Regions from separate parts of the Neobacillus sp. YIM B06451 genome, predicted to be linked through region 3. Evidence: predicted binding sites of a transcription regulator. Region 3 holds the regulator's gene; each other region holds the start of a gene.
What was found. The regulator LexA, encoded in region 3, represses DNA repair genes until DNA is damaged. The targets are predictions, from matches to a motif close to CGAACATATGTTCG.

Region 1: a site for LexA is predicted at 1,897-1,910, ahead of parE (DNA topoisomerase IV subunit B). Genes of this name have one in related genera too.
Region 2: a site for LexA is predicted at 1,690-1,703, ahead of RB160_RS07940 (Y-family DNA polymerase). Genes of this name have one in related genera too.

What each region holds. Positions count from the first base shown of each region.
Region 1 is NZ_JAVFKJ010000009.1:80,457-85,730, forward strand. Features, by position in the region: gene RB160_RS15405 (ATP-binding protein) at 36-1,208, shown strand; gene RB160_RS15410 (CoA-binding protein) at 1,312-1,725, shown strand; gene parE (DNA topoisomerase IV subunit B) at 2,064-4,052, shown strand; gene parC (DNA topoisomerase IV subunit A) at 4,049-5,274, shown strand, end outside.
Region 2 is NZ_JAVFKJ010000003.1:98,947-104,220, reverse strand. Features, by position in the region: gene RB160_RS07945 (YolD-like family protein) at 7-342, opposite strand; gene RB160_RS07940 (Y-family DNA polymerase) at 363-1,622, opposite strand; gene RB160_RS07935 (YqzH family protein) at 1,804-1,995, shown strand; gene RB160_RS07930 (proline iminopeptidase-family hydrolase) at 2,041-2,928, shown strand; gene RB160_RS07925 (VanW family protein) at 3,016-3,846, opposite strand; gene RB160_RS07920 (DUF2332 domain-containing protein) at 4,218-5,273, shown strand.
Region 3 is NZ_JAVFKJ010000001.1:493,317-498,590, reverse strand. Features, by position in the region: gene tkt (transketolase) at 1-1,599, opposite strand, end outside; gene RB160_RS02320 (DUF896 domain-containing protein) at 1,781-2,014, opposite strand; gene RB160_RS02315 (YneB family resolvase-like protein) at 2,069-2,740, opposite strand; gene yneA (cell division suppressor protein YneA) at 2,743-3,072, opposite strand; gene lexA (transcriptional repressor LexA) at 3,229-3,849, shown strand; gene RB160_RS02300 (hypothetical protein) at 3,896-4,123, opposite strand.

The DNA of each region.
Region 1 (5,274 bases), on a different contig from region 3:
TTTTTTCAAATCCATTTAAAAGGTTGTGAGCGAGCATGGATTCATGGGAAGAGAAACAAGGGGAATCACCAACCGGCGTTGCCTTTCCAGTTGGCAGGTACCCACTTAGTATTTTTCAGCTAGATTCCAAAGGAATGATTATTGCTGTTGATGAGGAGTGGGAATCGATAACCAGCCTTTGTCCTACCGAATCAATTGGCCAAAACTTCCTCGATATTTTCAGCTTCGATCCTCTTTCAAGGGGCTACTGCGATTTCCTTCCCCTCATTAAAAACGAAAAACGCTCTTTATTCACCAAAAAAGGAAAGTTTACATGCGTTACCGTATCTGTACTTCCCATTTTATTAGATGACGGTACAATTCATGGGTATTCCGGCGCTATGATCGATTGTTCAAGCCCATTTTTACATGAAGAACAGGGGCAATTTGAGCCAAAAAGCCTAATTTTTAAGCTTTCTTCGGAAATAGAAAAAAACAGGCAAAAGGATGCGATTCTTATACAACAATCGAGGCTTGCCGCGATGGGTGAAATGCTCGCAAGTATTGGCCATCAATGGAGGCAGCCTTTGAACAATTTATCGATGCTTTTCCAGGAAGCAAGGGAAGCGCTGGAATTCGGCGAAATTAACGAACAATTTGCGGACATATTTATAAAAGATGGGCTTGAGCAGGTACAAGTGCTGTCCCGGACCATCCATGACATCCGGAAATTTTACCGCCGAAACCAGGAAAAGTCGTTCTTCTCTGTTGCAGATGCGATCGAGGATGCATTGTCCCTTTTCTCGCCAAGCCTCAAAAAGCACGAAATTAATATTGAATTCATCTACAGGGGACAGCAAATGGCGTTCGGCTATCCGAATGAATTCAGCCAGGCAATCCTGAATTTGCTTGCCAATTCAAGGGACGCTTTTGTCCACAAAGGAATGGAAAACAGGAAAATTACGATTTCGATTGAAGATGAAGATTGTTTTACCGAAACTATCTTTACTGACAACGCCGGAGGAATTGATCCATCCTACATAACACATATTTTTGACCCCTATTTTACAACAAGGCCTGGAGGAACCGGTTTGGGGCTATATATGGTCAAAACGATTGTTGAACGCATGGAAGGGAACTCAGTGGTTGAAAACGATCATTCAGGGGCGCTGTTCAGGCTATCGATCCCCAAAGCATTTAATCAGGCACAGAATAAGCTGGCGGATTAGCCCAAACCCTCGTTCTCTTTTTATCCTCAAAAAAGCAGAATTAAGGCATTTTTTTATGGGAAAAGGTAAACTAAAGCTAAAAGAATAAGGAGGAAACGTGCTCATGCTGACTTATCCTAGCCGTGTAGAGATAAAGGAAATCCTTAATAAGGCAAAAAGAATCGCTGTCGTTGGCCTAAGTGATAATCCAGAAAAAACGTCCTATATGGTATCCGAAGCGATGCAAAAGGCAGGCTACGAAATCATCCCTGTGAATCCGGCAATTAAAGAAGCGCTTGGGGTAAAAGCGGTACCATCTTTAAAAGACATCGAGGGGCATATTGACATTGTTAACGTATTCCGCCGACCCGAGTATTTGCCCGGGGTTGCCAAGGAGTTCGCAGAAATTGATGCTGATGTTTTCTGGGCGCAGCTTGGCCTTGAAAGCGAAGAAGCGTATCATTTTCTGAAAGAAAGAGGATATACCGTTATTATGGACCGCTGCATAAAGGTGGAACATGCTTTAACCAGAAGGTAACATAATTGAAAACGGCTGCCCCAAGGGCGGCTTTTTTCGTGCTGTACATAACAAAAATAGCCAAAAATCATGTAAAACCAACGGAAATTTGAAAGAACTGGTTTGCGAAAACGAAATAAATCGCTACAATAAAGCATAGACGGCAGGACAAGTTATGGTAAAATTAACTTGCGAACATCCGTTCTTGACCAAAGTTTACCGGTAATCCCACACTTAACGGGACATAACCATCATTGGGGGATGAACCCACTTTGATGTAGTTTCACTTTATTTGATGCCTAAAAGGATGATAGAGATAAAAGTCAAATCCTTTGGCAGGGCATGAAAGGGGTATGTTAGTGTCAGCAAACCAACAAGCTTTTACTTATAATGATGATGCCATCCAAGTCCTTGAGGGATTGGAGGCAGTCAGGAAGCGCCCGGGTATGTATATCGGGAGTACTGATGCAAGAGGGCTCCATCATCTTGTTTACGAAATTGTCGACAACTCGGTCGATGAAGCGCTTGCCGGATATGGCAACCATATTATCGTGAGAATCCACAAGGATAATTCAATCAGCGTCATTGATAAAGGGCGCGGAATGCCAACTGGAATGCACAAGCTTGGCAAACCGACACCCGAAGTTATCCTGACGGTCCTGCATGCCGGAGGAAAGTTCGGCCAGGGGGGCTATAAAACAAGCGGAGGCCTCCATGGTGTGGGCGCCTCGGTAGTCAATGCCCTATCGGAATGGCTCGTTGTCACAATTAAAAGGGACGGTTTCGTCTATGAACAGCGGTTTGTAAATGGAGGAAAACCGGCAACCACCCTTGAGAACATTGGAAAAACGAACCAAACAGGAACGACCATTCATTTCAAACCGGATCCGTCTATTTTTTCCGTCACCACCTATAACTTTGAAACGCTTTGCGAAAGGCTAAGAGAATCAGCCTTCCTATTAAAAGGCATGAAGATAGATATTATTGACGACCGGAACGGCATACAGGAATCCTTCCATTATGAAAATGGAATAGAAGCGTTTGTCGAATATTTGAATGAAGGCAAGGAAGTCCTTCACCCGGTCGTAAGCTTCGAGGGCTCAACGAACGGGATTGAAGTTGAATTTTCCTTTCAATTCAATGATGGCTATTCGGAAAATGTCCTTTCATTCGTAAACAACGTTCGGACAAAGGACGGAGGTACGCACGAAGTTGGCGCAAAGACGGCGATGACAAGGGTTTTTAACGATTACGCCCGCAAGGTTTCCCTCCTGAAGGAAAAAGATAAAAACCTTGACGGCGCCGATATCCGTGAAGGGCTTTCTGCGATTGTTTCGGTCCGCATTCCCGAAAACCAGCTCCAATTTGAAGGGCAGACAAAGGGAAAGCTGGGCACGAGCGAAGCAAGGTCTGCAGTCGATTCAGTCGTTTCCGAACATCTCTCCTATTTCCTTGAAGAGAATCCCGATATAAGTTCCTTGCTTATTAAAAAATCAATTAAGGCGTTCCAGGCAAGGGAAGCTGCCCGGAAGGCACGGGAAGAGGCGAGGAGCGGGAAAAAGCGGAAGCGCGCTGATGCAATTCTATCCGGCAAGCTGACTCCGGCGCAATCACGCAATCCACAGAAGAACGAACTTTACCTGGTGGAGGGGGACTCCGCGGGAGGGTCGGCAAAACAAGGCCGCGACCGCAGATTCCAAGCTGTCCTTCCATTAAGGGGTAAAGTTATCAATACCGAAAAAGCAAAGCTTCAGGATATTTTTAAAAATGAAGAAATCAACACAATCATCCACGCAATCGGCGGAGGAGTCGGGACTGATTTCAATGTTGAAGATATCAATTACGACAAGATTATCATCATGACCGATGCCGACACGGACGGTGCGCATATCCAGGTGCTTCTCCTGACATTCTTTTACCGCTACATGAAGCCCCTTGTTGAAGCCGGTAAGGTCTTTATAGCCCTTCCGCCGCTTTTCAAAGTGAGCAAGGGTACCGGCAAGAAGGAAGTCATTGAGTATGCCTGGAACGAAGATGAACTGCAGGGCGCCATCAAAAAGGTTGGCAAGGGCTATATGATTCAGCGCTATAAAGGACTCGGTGAAATGAACGCCGACCAGCTGTGGGAAACGACAATGGACCCTGAAACAAGGACATTGATCAGGGTGAAAATCGATGATGCGGCAAGAGCGGAACGCAGGGTCACAACCCTGATGGGCGATAAAGTAGAACCCCGCAGGAAGTGGATTGAATCAAATGTTGCATTTGGCCTGGAAGAAGAGGATGAACTTGATACGATTCTTGAAAATGAAAATATTACCGTCGCCGAGGAGGAGATAGGGCAATGAGCATGACAGAGAAATTCCGTGACCTTCCCCTTGAAGATATACTTGGCGACAGGTTTGGCAGATACAGCAAATACATTATCCAGGAGCGGGCACTTCCTGATGCGCGGGACGGACTGAAGCCAGTCCAACGGCGAATCCTGTATGCTATGCATGTCGAAGGGAATACCCATGAAAAAGGATTCAGGAAATCCGCGAAAACAGTCGGTAACGTTATAGGCAATTACCATCCACATGGCGATTCGTCTGTTTATGAAGCGATGGTGCGGATGAGCCAGGATTGGAAAGTCCGTAATGTACTCGTCGAAATGCATGGCAATAACGGAAGCATGGACGGCGACCCGCCGGCCGCGATGCGTTATACGGAAGCGCGGCTGTCCTCCATTTCAACTGAACTGCTCAGGGATATTGACAAACAGACTGTCGACTTTATCCCAAACTTCGATGACACAACAAGCGAGCCTACTGTTTTGCCGTCCATGTTCCCGAACTTACTCGTGAATGGTTCGACCGGTATTTCCGCCGGTTATGCGACCGATATCCCGCCCCACAACCTTGGCGAGGTAATTGATGGCGTTATTATGAGGCTGGAAAATCCAGACGTATCTGTGGAACAGCTGATGACGGCCATTAAAGGACCAGATTTCCCGACCGGAGGAATCATCCAGGGCGTAGATGGAATAAGGAAAGCATATGAAACAGGGCGCGGGAAAATCATTGTCCGCAGTAAGGCCGAGATAGAAGATATCCGCGGCGGAAGGCAGCAAATCGTCATTACTGAAATACCATATGAGATTAACAAGGCAAACCTCGTTAAAAAAATGGATGAATTCAGGCTCGACAGGAAGCTTGAAGGGATTTCCGAAATCCGGGACGAGACCGACCGGACAGGCCTCAGGATCGTCATTGAATTGCGCAAGGATGCGGATGCTTTGGGCGTCCTGAATTATCTATATAAAAACAGTGACCTGCAAGTGGCCTATAACTTCAATATGGTCGCAATCCACAACAAACGGCCTGTGTTGATGGGACTCAGGGAGCTACTTGATGCTTATATCGGCCATCAAAAAGAAGTCGTTACAAGAAGGTCGCAATATGAGCTAAGGAAAGCACGGGAAAGGCAGCATATCGTAGAAGGCCTCATGAAGGCACTGTCGATTCTTGATCAGGTGATCGCCGCCATCCGAGCTTCGAAAGATAAACGGAATGCAAAGGATAACCTTAT
Region 2 (5,274 bases), on a different contig from region 3:
ACTGTGCTATTTGTCAGCGAGCCGTATGTCGGCGATGTTTTCGATGGGGATGATATGGGCTGTGCCCGAGGAGTCGACAATGTGGAGCTTGTGGGCGAGTTCGTCCCAATAGTGGATGTTGCCGATGCAAATTTCATAGTTGTGGCGGCGGTAGTGGGTAATCGCCACCGCCTGGTTGAATTCCATCGCTTCAGCAAGCGTTTCGTTCATCAATTCGAGCTGCTGCTCGTCGAGTTCCGTTTTTTGTTCGTACGAATCCTCCTTCACCCAGTCTCGGAGCATTTTCACGTGCTCGGGAAGCATCATGGATGTCCATTTTATTCTGCCGCGGTCGCGAATCATCTTCTTCCCCTCTTTCCCGGTTACTTTTTATGGCCGCCGAGCAGCGATGCGCGGTGTTTGGCGGTGCCGGCCGCTGTATACGAAACCGCCCGGAGCAGCGCCCCCGACCCAAAGCGGCTGCGGATGCGGTCGACCACATAGCCGAGGTCCCTTCTTTTTCCCGCGCCCATGTCAAAAAGGCTCATCTGCAGTTCAACGTCATCGACGATATTTCCAAGCGAAATGGAAATCTGGCGGACGGTTTTGCCCGAATAATGCCGGCGAAACAGCTCCAGGCAGACCTGGTAAATATCCATCGTCACATTTGTCGGCTCGGCAATCGTCTTTGCGCGGTGGAAACCGCCCCCGAATTCATCCTGGCTGTAGCCGATGCCGAGCGTGACTGTCCTGCCTGCCTTCCGGTGCGTCCGTGCCCGGCGTGCCACCTCCTCGCACATTTCGAGGATAACGTGTTTAATTTCTACCTCGTCCTTATAATCCCTAAGAAGGATTTGGCTTTTTCCAAAACTGATCTGCCCTTCGATAATCGGCGCGCCCATTTCCGACAAATCGACGCCCCACGCATGGTAATAGAGCTGATTGCCCATGATGCCGAATTTCTTCTCAAGCGTCTCAAGGTCATAGCGGGCAAGCTGCCCGACCGTGAAAATGCCCATTCCATTCAGTGTTTTTTCAACCCGCCGGCCAATTCCCCACATTTCCCTGAGCGGCGAGACGTTCCAAAGCTTTATTTGGACATCCTCGTACGTCCATTCGGCGATTCCGTGCTTCTTCGCCTCAAGGTCAAGGCACAGCTTTGACAGAAGCATATTCGGCCCAATACCGATTGCGCATGGAAGCTGGAATTCCCGTTCAATGTCATCTTTTATTTTTTTCGCGATTGTTTTCGCATCTCCCCAAAGGTTTTCGGCTCCATCCACTTTGATGAAGCTTTCATCGACACTGTATGTATGGATGGCTTCCTTCGGGACGTAGCGGTGGAAGACGCGGCTGATTTCGGTCGATATCCTCAGGAACATGCCCATCTTCGGCTCGACAATTTTGATTTTCGGATCTTGTGGAATTTCAAATTTGCGCGATCCGGTTTTGATGCCAAATTCTTTTTTTAAAAGCGGCGAGGCGGCGAGGACAACGCTTCCTTCCCGCCCTTTGTCGCCGACTACAGCAAGATAGCAGCCAAGCGGATCAAGCCCTTCCATGACTGCCGCGCAGCTGGCGTAAAAGCTCTTCATATCGACGCAAAGAACTTTGTGCCGAGGCAATGTGCTGTAATCGACCATTGGATTTCCCTCCTTCTTTTCCCAAAACGGGAACATCTGTTCCATATCATTATACCCATATCTTAAGCGAATATGCGTTCGCATTCAATGGAAATTTTACGACAGCTTTTATAAAAAAAGGGTCTATTACCATTTCAGGATGCGTTGGAAAAGAGCTATAATAAGGCTTGAGGTGCTTTCCATGGACGAAAAACTGGTGAAAAAAATGATAAAAAACTGCCTGAAGCAATATTACGGCGATGACAGCCAGCCGCTCGGCGAACGAGATGTAAATGACATTTGCGAACGGGTGTATAGGCTCAAAGAAGCAGAACCGGAGGCACATATGCGCGATATTGTAAACGATGTCGTCTATGAATTTTTAACTGGTTGAGGGATTGCGTATCAAAAGTTAGTTTTAATGAGGGGGAGAACGGTTGTGAAGATTAAAGAAGGTTTTGTAGACGTAACGGGCGGGAAGGTATGGTACCGGCGGATAACCGGCGCTGCCAATAGCGTTCCATTATTGGTTTTGCACGGAGGGCCGGGTTCTTCCTGCTATGCCTTGCAGCGGCTGGACCAGCTTGCCGAAGATACAGGCCGGACTGTCATATACTATGATCAGCTTGGCGCCGGGCGTTCAAAGGGCCCGACGGATAAAGCATTGTGGACCCTCGACCGCTATGTAGAAGAGCTTGGGCAGGTGCGCGAACAATTGGGGCTGGATGAAGTCCATATTCTCGGTCATTCATGGGGAACGACATTGCTCGCGGCTTACTTGCTGACAAAGCCGGATGGTGTGAAAAGCGCCATTTTCTCAAGCCCCTGCCTTGACGCGCCCCGCTGGGCAAAAGACCAGGAACGCCTTTTAAAAGAGCTTCCGGAAGAAACACAGGCAGTCATCGCCCGCTGTGAGGCAGAGGGCACAACCGATTCAGAGGAATACCAGCAGGCGATGCGGGTGTTTGCCAAAAATTTCGTCTGCCGGATTGAAATCAGCCCGGAGGAACGAGAAATCACAAAGAAGCTTGCCAACCTGGAAGTCTACAACACCATGTGGGGGCCATCCGAATTTTGCGTAACAGGAAACCTGAAAGAATTCGACTGCACGCCAAGGCTGCATGAACTGAGGGTTCCGTCACTTTTCCTGTGCGGACGTTTTGACGAAGCTACTCCGGAGTCCACGAGTTATTTCAGCAGCCTTGTTCCGGGTGCAAAGCTGCATATTTTTGAAAATAGCGCGCATTCGCCTTATCGGGAACAGCCCGAAGAGTATAGGGAAACTGTTGCCGAGTTCCTTGATCAGGCCGAGTTTGCGTCCAGCTAAACCAAAAGAGTATCGGGCCCCCGATACTCTTTTGATTTTTCGGCTTTGTTGCCAGAAATCCCGAAACCATCTCGCCTTGAAGACCTGCTACGCCATCTCAATCAGTGCGGAATCCACCTCGTATTTTACTTCGGAAAAATTTCTAATGAGCAATTCCTCTCCAACATAACTGCCTGTCGCCTTGTCGACTGTCTTTCTCCAAATTTCATTTTGCCGGTAATTCCTGCCGTCCCTTTGCAAAAATTTATGGTCCCGCTCCTCGATGTGATAAGCTAATGGCCACTGGCGGTCAGTATGGATCGAACCTTTCAGATGTTTGTCAGTCAGCCACACTTTGATTTGAAAAGGCTGGCTTGTAGGATTGTAAAACCGCAAATCAACATAATTGTAAAAGACCCCCGCCCCGCTCCCGAATGGCAGGACCCTTCCTTCATCCGGAAACGGGTCAAAGCTGTGGTGATGCCTTTCCACGACCTGAAGCGGAGTGTGGAGCGCCATCCAATAAAGAAGATTGGCGAGCTGGCATATGCCTCCGCCAATTCCTGTCTTTACTTCCCCCATCGACAGAAGCATTCCCTCAATATATCCTCTTTCCGCCGAAGGGGGGCCAACGAGCTTCCAGAAGGAGAACGTCTCTCCGGGACCGATCACAATCCCGTCGATTGCTTTTGAGGCAATCGAAATATTGACGATTTTGTTGTCCTGAAGCCTCGGATCGCTGTCACCGAGTTTCCTCTTCAGGAGGGATTGGTGTTTTTTACAGGTAAAGGGCAAGGTTTCATTTGAAATGCGGACAGCAAACCTATTTCCAGCGCCTAAATCCTCGAGATGGCGAAAGATTTGCTTTTGCTTAATCCTAAGATTGTATAAAATTGGGTGGAATTCGGAAACGCGAATATAAAACCCTCCTTGCAACATTCCCCTGCATAAATCTGCTGAAAGCGCTATACTTAAATCAAAAAGGCAAGGGGAATTGGATATGATATGGTTCGTCCTTCTTGGACTTTGGATGGTTTTACGTAGCATTCAGCCTATCAACCATCAAATACAAACTGAATCTAATTATGAAACATTTAAAGATTGAGCCCGAAAAACCACCGAAGATTTCAAATGAGGAGATCGAAAAGGAATTGGAACAGCGCTGAATCATTGGACCTCAACCTCCAACGTAGAACCCCTTGGCCAAAAAAAGAATTCATTTATAGCTATAACATTGATTCGCAAAAAGTAAGAAAATCCCTGTCTCTCTTAAAGGAGATTTTTCCAAAAATGACAAGTGAGGAGAAAAAATGGACCTTAAGTTTGTATCGAACCGTTTTATGGCGTTTGCCGAGAAGGAATGCAAAGGCTCGAGCGCGCTTTACGAACATCTTTCGAAGAAAATTGCCGGCGATCCCGAACTCCTTGAACTAAGTTCGCATGCCCAAAAAAGCCAGCCGGTTCCAAATCTTATGTTTGGTGCCGTCCATTATTTGCTGCTGAAGGGCGCGGACCATCCGTTAAGACGCTTCTATACGAGCATTGAACAGACACCGCAGCCGGCCGAAGCGTCATTTCCGTATTTTAAAGACTTTTGCCTTGAGAATCGGAGGCAAATAATCGAACTCCTCGAAACAAGGCTGGTCCAGACTAACGAAGTAAGGCGCTGCGCCTACCTCTTCCCCCTATTCAATCACATCCACGAACAAGCTGCCCGGCCGCTGGCTCTTATTGAAATTGGTACCAGCGCCGGATTCCAGCTGCTTTGGGATCATTACTGCTATACGTACGGTGATGGCATTGTGTATGGCAGCGAAGACTCCGAAGTGAAAATCCAAGCCGCGGTAAAAGGGGAAGCGCAGCCGGTTTTCACTAAGCCACTAGCCCCTGTATCCGCACGCTACGGGCTGGATTTGCATGTAAATGATGTGACAAAGGCCGAGGATTCCCTTTGGATGAAGGCGCTCATCTGGCCGGAGCATCGTGACAGGAGGGAATTATTCGAAGGCGCGGTACGATGTATGAAAAGAAATCGCGGGAAAATCACCTTTATCGAAGGGGATGGCGTAGAACTCCTTCCAAGACTAATTGAAAGGATTCCCGAAAACTCCGCTATCGTGGTGTTCCATACGCATGTGGCCAATCAAATGCCCCCTGAAACAAAGTTGCAGCTCCTTGAAAATATTGAACAGATCGCAAAAAGCCGCGATGTTTTCCATCTCTATAACAATATGAATGATGCCAATCTTCATTTGGATTCCTTTGTAGGAGGGAAAAAACGCCATCAGCTTGCAGCCATAACCGACGGCCACGGCAGATGGTTTGAGTGGAAGCTTGAATCAGCGGTGGAAGCCAGAAAAAGGTAAG
Region 3 (5,274 bases):
GTTTTTATCCGTACCTTTAAGGGTAGGCAGGTTTTGCCTAGTCAAGACAAGAGCAGTTGGTACATCTCTTGATTCTACAGCCAATTTCCATGCAGCCGAAGTTTCGTTTCCATCAGCCGGACGGATAACAGAAAGATTCGGCATTGCCCTTAATGCTGCGAGCTGCTCGACTGGTTCGTGGGTCGGTCCATCTTCCCCAACAGCAATGCTGTCATGAGTAAAGACATACGTAACCGGAAGTCCCATTAGAGCTGCCAGCCTGATTGCCGGGCGCAGGTAATCGGAGAATACAAAGAACGTACCAGCGAACACCTTCAAGCCACCGTGGAGAGCCATCCCGTTTAGCGCGGCACCCATCGCGAATTCCCTAACGCCGAACCAAATGTTGCGGCCTTCAAAGGAATTCGGAAGGAAATCTCCTCCATCCTTGATCAGGGTTTTGTTGGAACCAGCCAGGTCAGCGGAGCCGCCAAAGAATGATGGCAGGTTTTTGGCGATTGCATTGATCGCTTCACCGGATGAAGCCCTGCTCGCAAGGCTTTTGCCTTCGCTGTATACTGGAAGGTCCTTATCCCAGCCTTCTGGAAGTTCCCCTTTGAGCGCCTGTTCCAGCTGGTTACCCAGTTCAGGATGTTCTTTTTTGTATTGCTCGAACAAGCTATTCCATTCGGCTTCTTTTTCCGCGCCGTTTTCCTCGACAAGCTTGCGGAAGTTGGAATAAACTTCTTCAGGAACATGGAAATCTTCTTCGAACGTCCATTTGTAAGCTTCTTTTGTGAGCTTCAATTCATCCATTCCAAGCGGAGCGCCATGGACATCGGATTTACCGGAAAGATTCGGAGAACCGAACCCAATGACAGTTTTAACCTCAATCATAGTTGGGCGGTCCAAATCGCTTCTTGCTTCCTCAAGCGCCTTTGCAATCTCATCAAGGTCGTTTCCATCTTCGACTCTAATGTACTGCCAGCCGTAGGATAGGAAGCGATCTTTTACACTTTCAGAGAAAGACATGTGAAGGTCGCCATCGAGTGAGATGTCGTTGGAATCATAAAGAACCACAAGCCTTCCAAGCTTCAAGTGGCCCGCAAGCGAAGCAGCTTCTGCAGATACGCCTTCCATCAAGTCGCCGTCACCGCAAATGCTGTATGTAAAATGGTCTACGAGTTCGTAATTGTCTTTGTTGTAAGTAGCTGCCAAGTGGCGTTCTGCCATTGCCATTCCTACAGCCATTGCGATTCCTTGTCCCAGTGGGCCAGTTGTGGCCTCAACACCTTCAGTGTGGCCGTACTCAGGATGCCCAGGAGTTTTTGATCCCCATTGGCGGAATTGTTTAATGTCATCCATAGTCACATTGTAACCGGATAGGTGAAGCAGGCTGTACAATAGCATGGAGCCGTGTCCCGCGGATAGAACGAAACGGTCACGGTTAAGCCAGTTCGGATTTTTTGGATTATGGTTCATGAACCGGGTCCATAGTGTATAAGCCATAGGGGCTGCGCCCATTGGCATACCCGGGTGACCGGAATTTGCTTTCTCAATTGCATCAATTGATAAAGTCCTAATTGAGGTTACGGACAAAGCATCAATTTTGTCAAACATATATTACATCCTTTCGTCATCAAATTCCTACCTTCTTAATATTATAGCTCTCATGTGAATTATTCAACAAATCCCCTTTCATGAAGGCGCTGTCATTTTATTATTTTTGTTTTTCCAGAAAAAAAGCCAAAAAAACGCCAATATTATAGTTATTTTTGGCAAAAAAAACAGGCACCCCATTTTAGTGGAGATGCCTGTTGTTTTTTCTCGCTTTTATTTTCTCCGGAGTGACGTCGTTCCCTTCCGGATCAATGATGGTCGTGTTGGTCAATGTATCCAGCATGGAAGAACGGAAAACCTCGAGGTATTCCTTCCGTAACATGGTTTGCTCTTTGGCTTCTTCATCTGTCAATCCGACCGATTTCGATTTCCTGGCCAATTCGTTTATCCTGGCGATTTTTTCTTTTGAAAGCATGGCACTCCCTCTTTCGGTTAGACTACCATGCATCATACTAGAAAACGCCGCCCTTTACAAGGAAGAGGGCTTGTCAGATTCGATTGCTTCCCTATACCGCCGGTGCACCGTCGCCTTGGATACATCGTAACCGAACCCTCTAAGGGTCGCGGCGATTTCGGCAAAGGTGAGGCCATTGTCTTTTAGCCTGATAATTTCCTTAACTGGGACTTCGATTCGTTCACGGCCAGGGCTCTCATCCAGGTTTTTCAGGTTTTTCTGGGGCTTATAGCCTTTTTCAATCGCCCTTTTCATTCCGCGCTTTATTTTGATATTGTGCAACTTACGCTGATATTCCTCTACCATCGCAACAATATTAAGGATCATCGAATCAGATTCTGACAGCTGTAGTTCACCGTCATGCGCCACACTGTATAGCTTGATGCCATTTTTTGATAGTACATGAAGAATGGCTATTTTCGCATTTCCCCTGCCAAGCCTTGTTTCATCCTGAATAAGAACGGCATCAATTTCCCCATCCTTTATAAGGCTAAGCAGTTCGAGGAGCCCCTCCCTTTCAAGGGAATATCCGCTTGCCTGCTCCATGTAGACCGCTGCCTTTTCAAAACCGTGCCTTTCCGCAAGAGCAAGAAGTTCCTCCTCCTGCCTTGCAAGGGACGTTTCCTGGGCTTCCTTTTCTGTGCTGACTCGGCAATATATCGCTGCCCGGACGCCCTTGTTCCCCATATTTACTCATCCTTTCCAACACTTGCTAGCTGCTGCCCCTCGCTAATGGTGAGCTTTTTAATAGGGACAATGATTTTGTCCCCTGGATAAATCGTATCGCTCGCGAGTTCATTGTTTTTCTTTACCCAGTTTATAATATCAGACCGGTCCATCGAATGGCGTTCGGCAAGCTCCTCCGCAACCGCCCAAATGGAATCCCCTTCTTTTACTGTAATGGTCATGTATGTATCTTCAGTTGCAGGTTTGCTAAAGTACGATACCGCTCCCGCACATAGGCTGCTGAAAAAAATCAAAAGTACGACGTAAGAGTTATTTATTAAAAGTTTCTTCATTGGACGCACCCCTTAAGAATGTATGTTCGGTTTATTTGATTTGATTATAATCCGAACATCTGTTTGATGTCAATGAAAAAACTCGAACTTATGTTTGTATCTTTGTCCAACCCATGCTATAATTAGGTAACAATACCAGAAGAGGTGTTTCCATTTATGGCTAAAATATCGAAGAGGCAGCAGGAGATCCTTGATTATATTAAAAGCGAAGTAAAAAGAAAGGGTTATCCGCCGTCCGTCCGTGAAATCGGTGAAGCAGTGGGGCTTGCCTCAAGCTCGACCGTACACGGCCACCTGGAACGGCTGGAAATGAAGGGCCTCATTAGAAGGGACCCGACGAAACCAAGGGCAATTGAAATTCTTGAAGCGGATGAAGCATACATCCCGAAAGTCCGGGTCGTCAATGTTCCAGTCGTCGGGCGTGTTACTGCGGGTCAGCCTATCACCGCTGTTGAAAATGTCGAGGAGTATTTCCCACTTCCCGAAACAATGGTCCCTTCGGACGAGCAGGTTTTCATGCTTGAAATTATGGGGGAAAGTATGATTGAAGCTGGTATCCTTGATGGGGACTATGTCATTGTAAAGCAGCAGAAGACAGCAAATAATGGCGATATCGTTGTCGCAATGACAGAAGAGGACGAAGCTACGTGTAAAAGATTTTACAAAGAAAAAGACTATATCCGCCTCCAGCCGGAAAACCCCACCATGGAGCCTATCATCCTTAGGGAAGTATCCATTTTGGGAAAAGTTATCGGCGTATACCGGAGCATCCATTAAAAAACAGGCTATTGCGGATAGCCTGTTTTTCTTTGCTTCTATAGATTTATTGTTCCGTCTGGGCTTCTTCCCTTTGCTGTGCCCGCTCGTCATACCAAAGCTTCGCGTGGGTAAGGATTGAGAAAACCAGGAAGAAATTCATTGCCCAAACTCCGACAAATGGGCTTATGCCCCCAAACTCTATTGTTTTATACCCCTTTAAAATCATCACAAGATAGGATTCAATAAAAACTAATACGAACCCAGCCGCACCTGCAACCGCCATTCTGATCATGCTGATACCCCCTCAAAGTTCGGAAATTCAAAAGTTTGTCACTTTGTTTTTACAGCTTTGTGAACATAAACAACATACGAACATTTTTAACCTTGAATCTGTTATTTTAAAGATACAGAAAAACTTCAACAGCAATCGATTTCAAAAAAAGCCATCACAAGATTGCTTAGTCAAACATCGCAATGAACAGCAAGAACACAACGAGATTGAACAACCTAGACGCATTAGTGGGAAATAATCGCATCGTCATTGACAAGGGATCCAGCTAGATACATCTACGATTTGCATCAAGATACAAAATGGTCATCTTAGAAACTGCTATGATTCGCATCCAGAAACACAGCATCACAGCCTAGAAGCACCTAAGATTGGCACCAAGATACAAAACCTTACAGCTTAGAAACATCTACGATTTTCATCAAGATACAAAATGGTCATCTTAGAAACTGCTATGATTCGCATCCAGAAACACAGCATCACAGCCTAGAAGCACCTAAGATTGGCACCAAGATACAAAACCTTACAGCTTAGAAACATCTACGATTTTCATCTAGTTTTAGAATGGCCATCTTAGAAACAACTATGACCTGCATCCAGAAACACAAAATCACAGCCTAGAAGCACCTAAGATCGGCACCAAGATACAAAAACTTACAACTTAGAAACATCCACGATTTGCATCCAGATCCAAAATAGTCATCTTAGAAACAGCTATGATTCGCATCCAGAAACACAGCATCACAGCCTAGAAGCACCTAAGATCGGCACCAAGATACAAAAACTTACAACTTAGAAACATCCACGATTTGCATCCAGATCCAAAATAGTCATCTTAGAAACAGCTATGATTCGCATCCAGAAACACAGCATCACAGCCTAGAAGCACCTAAGATCGGCACCAAGATACAAAACCTTACAGCTTAGAAACATCAATGAAGGGCAACTAGAGACTCATTGATCAACAACGCACCCCAGAGGCACCAGGAAAAGGCATCTCTGAGACAGCACAGATAAGAACCACATCAGATCAGCTGGCATTTGCTTAACTGGCTGCCAGCTGAGCCCGATTACCCGCATTGAAAAATGCTGTATATATTCCAAAATGGCCGCTAACCCCCTTGGCGGCTATTTTTTGTGGTCTCTTTTTATTA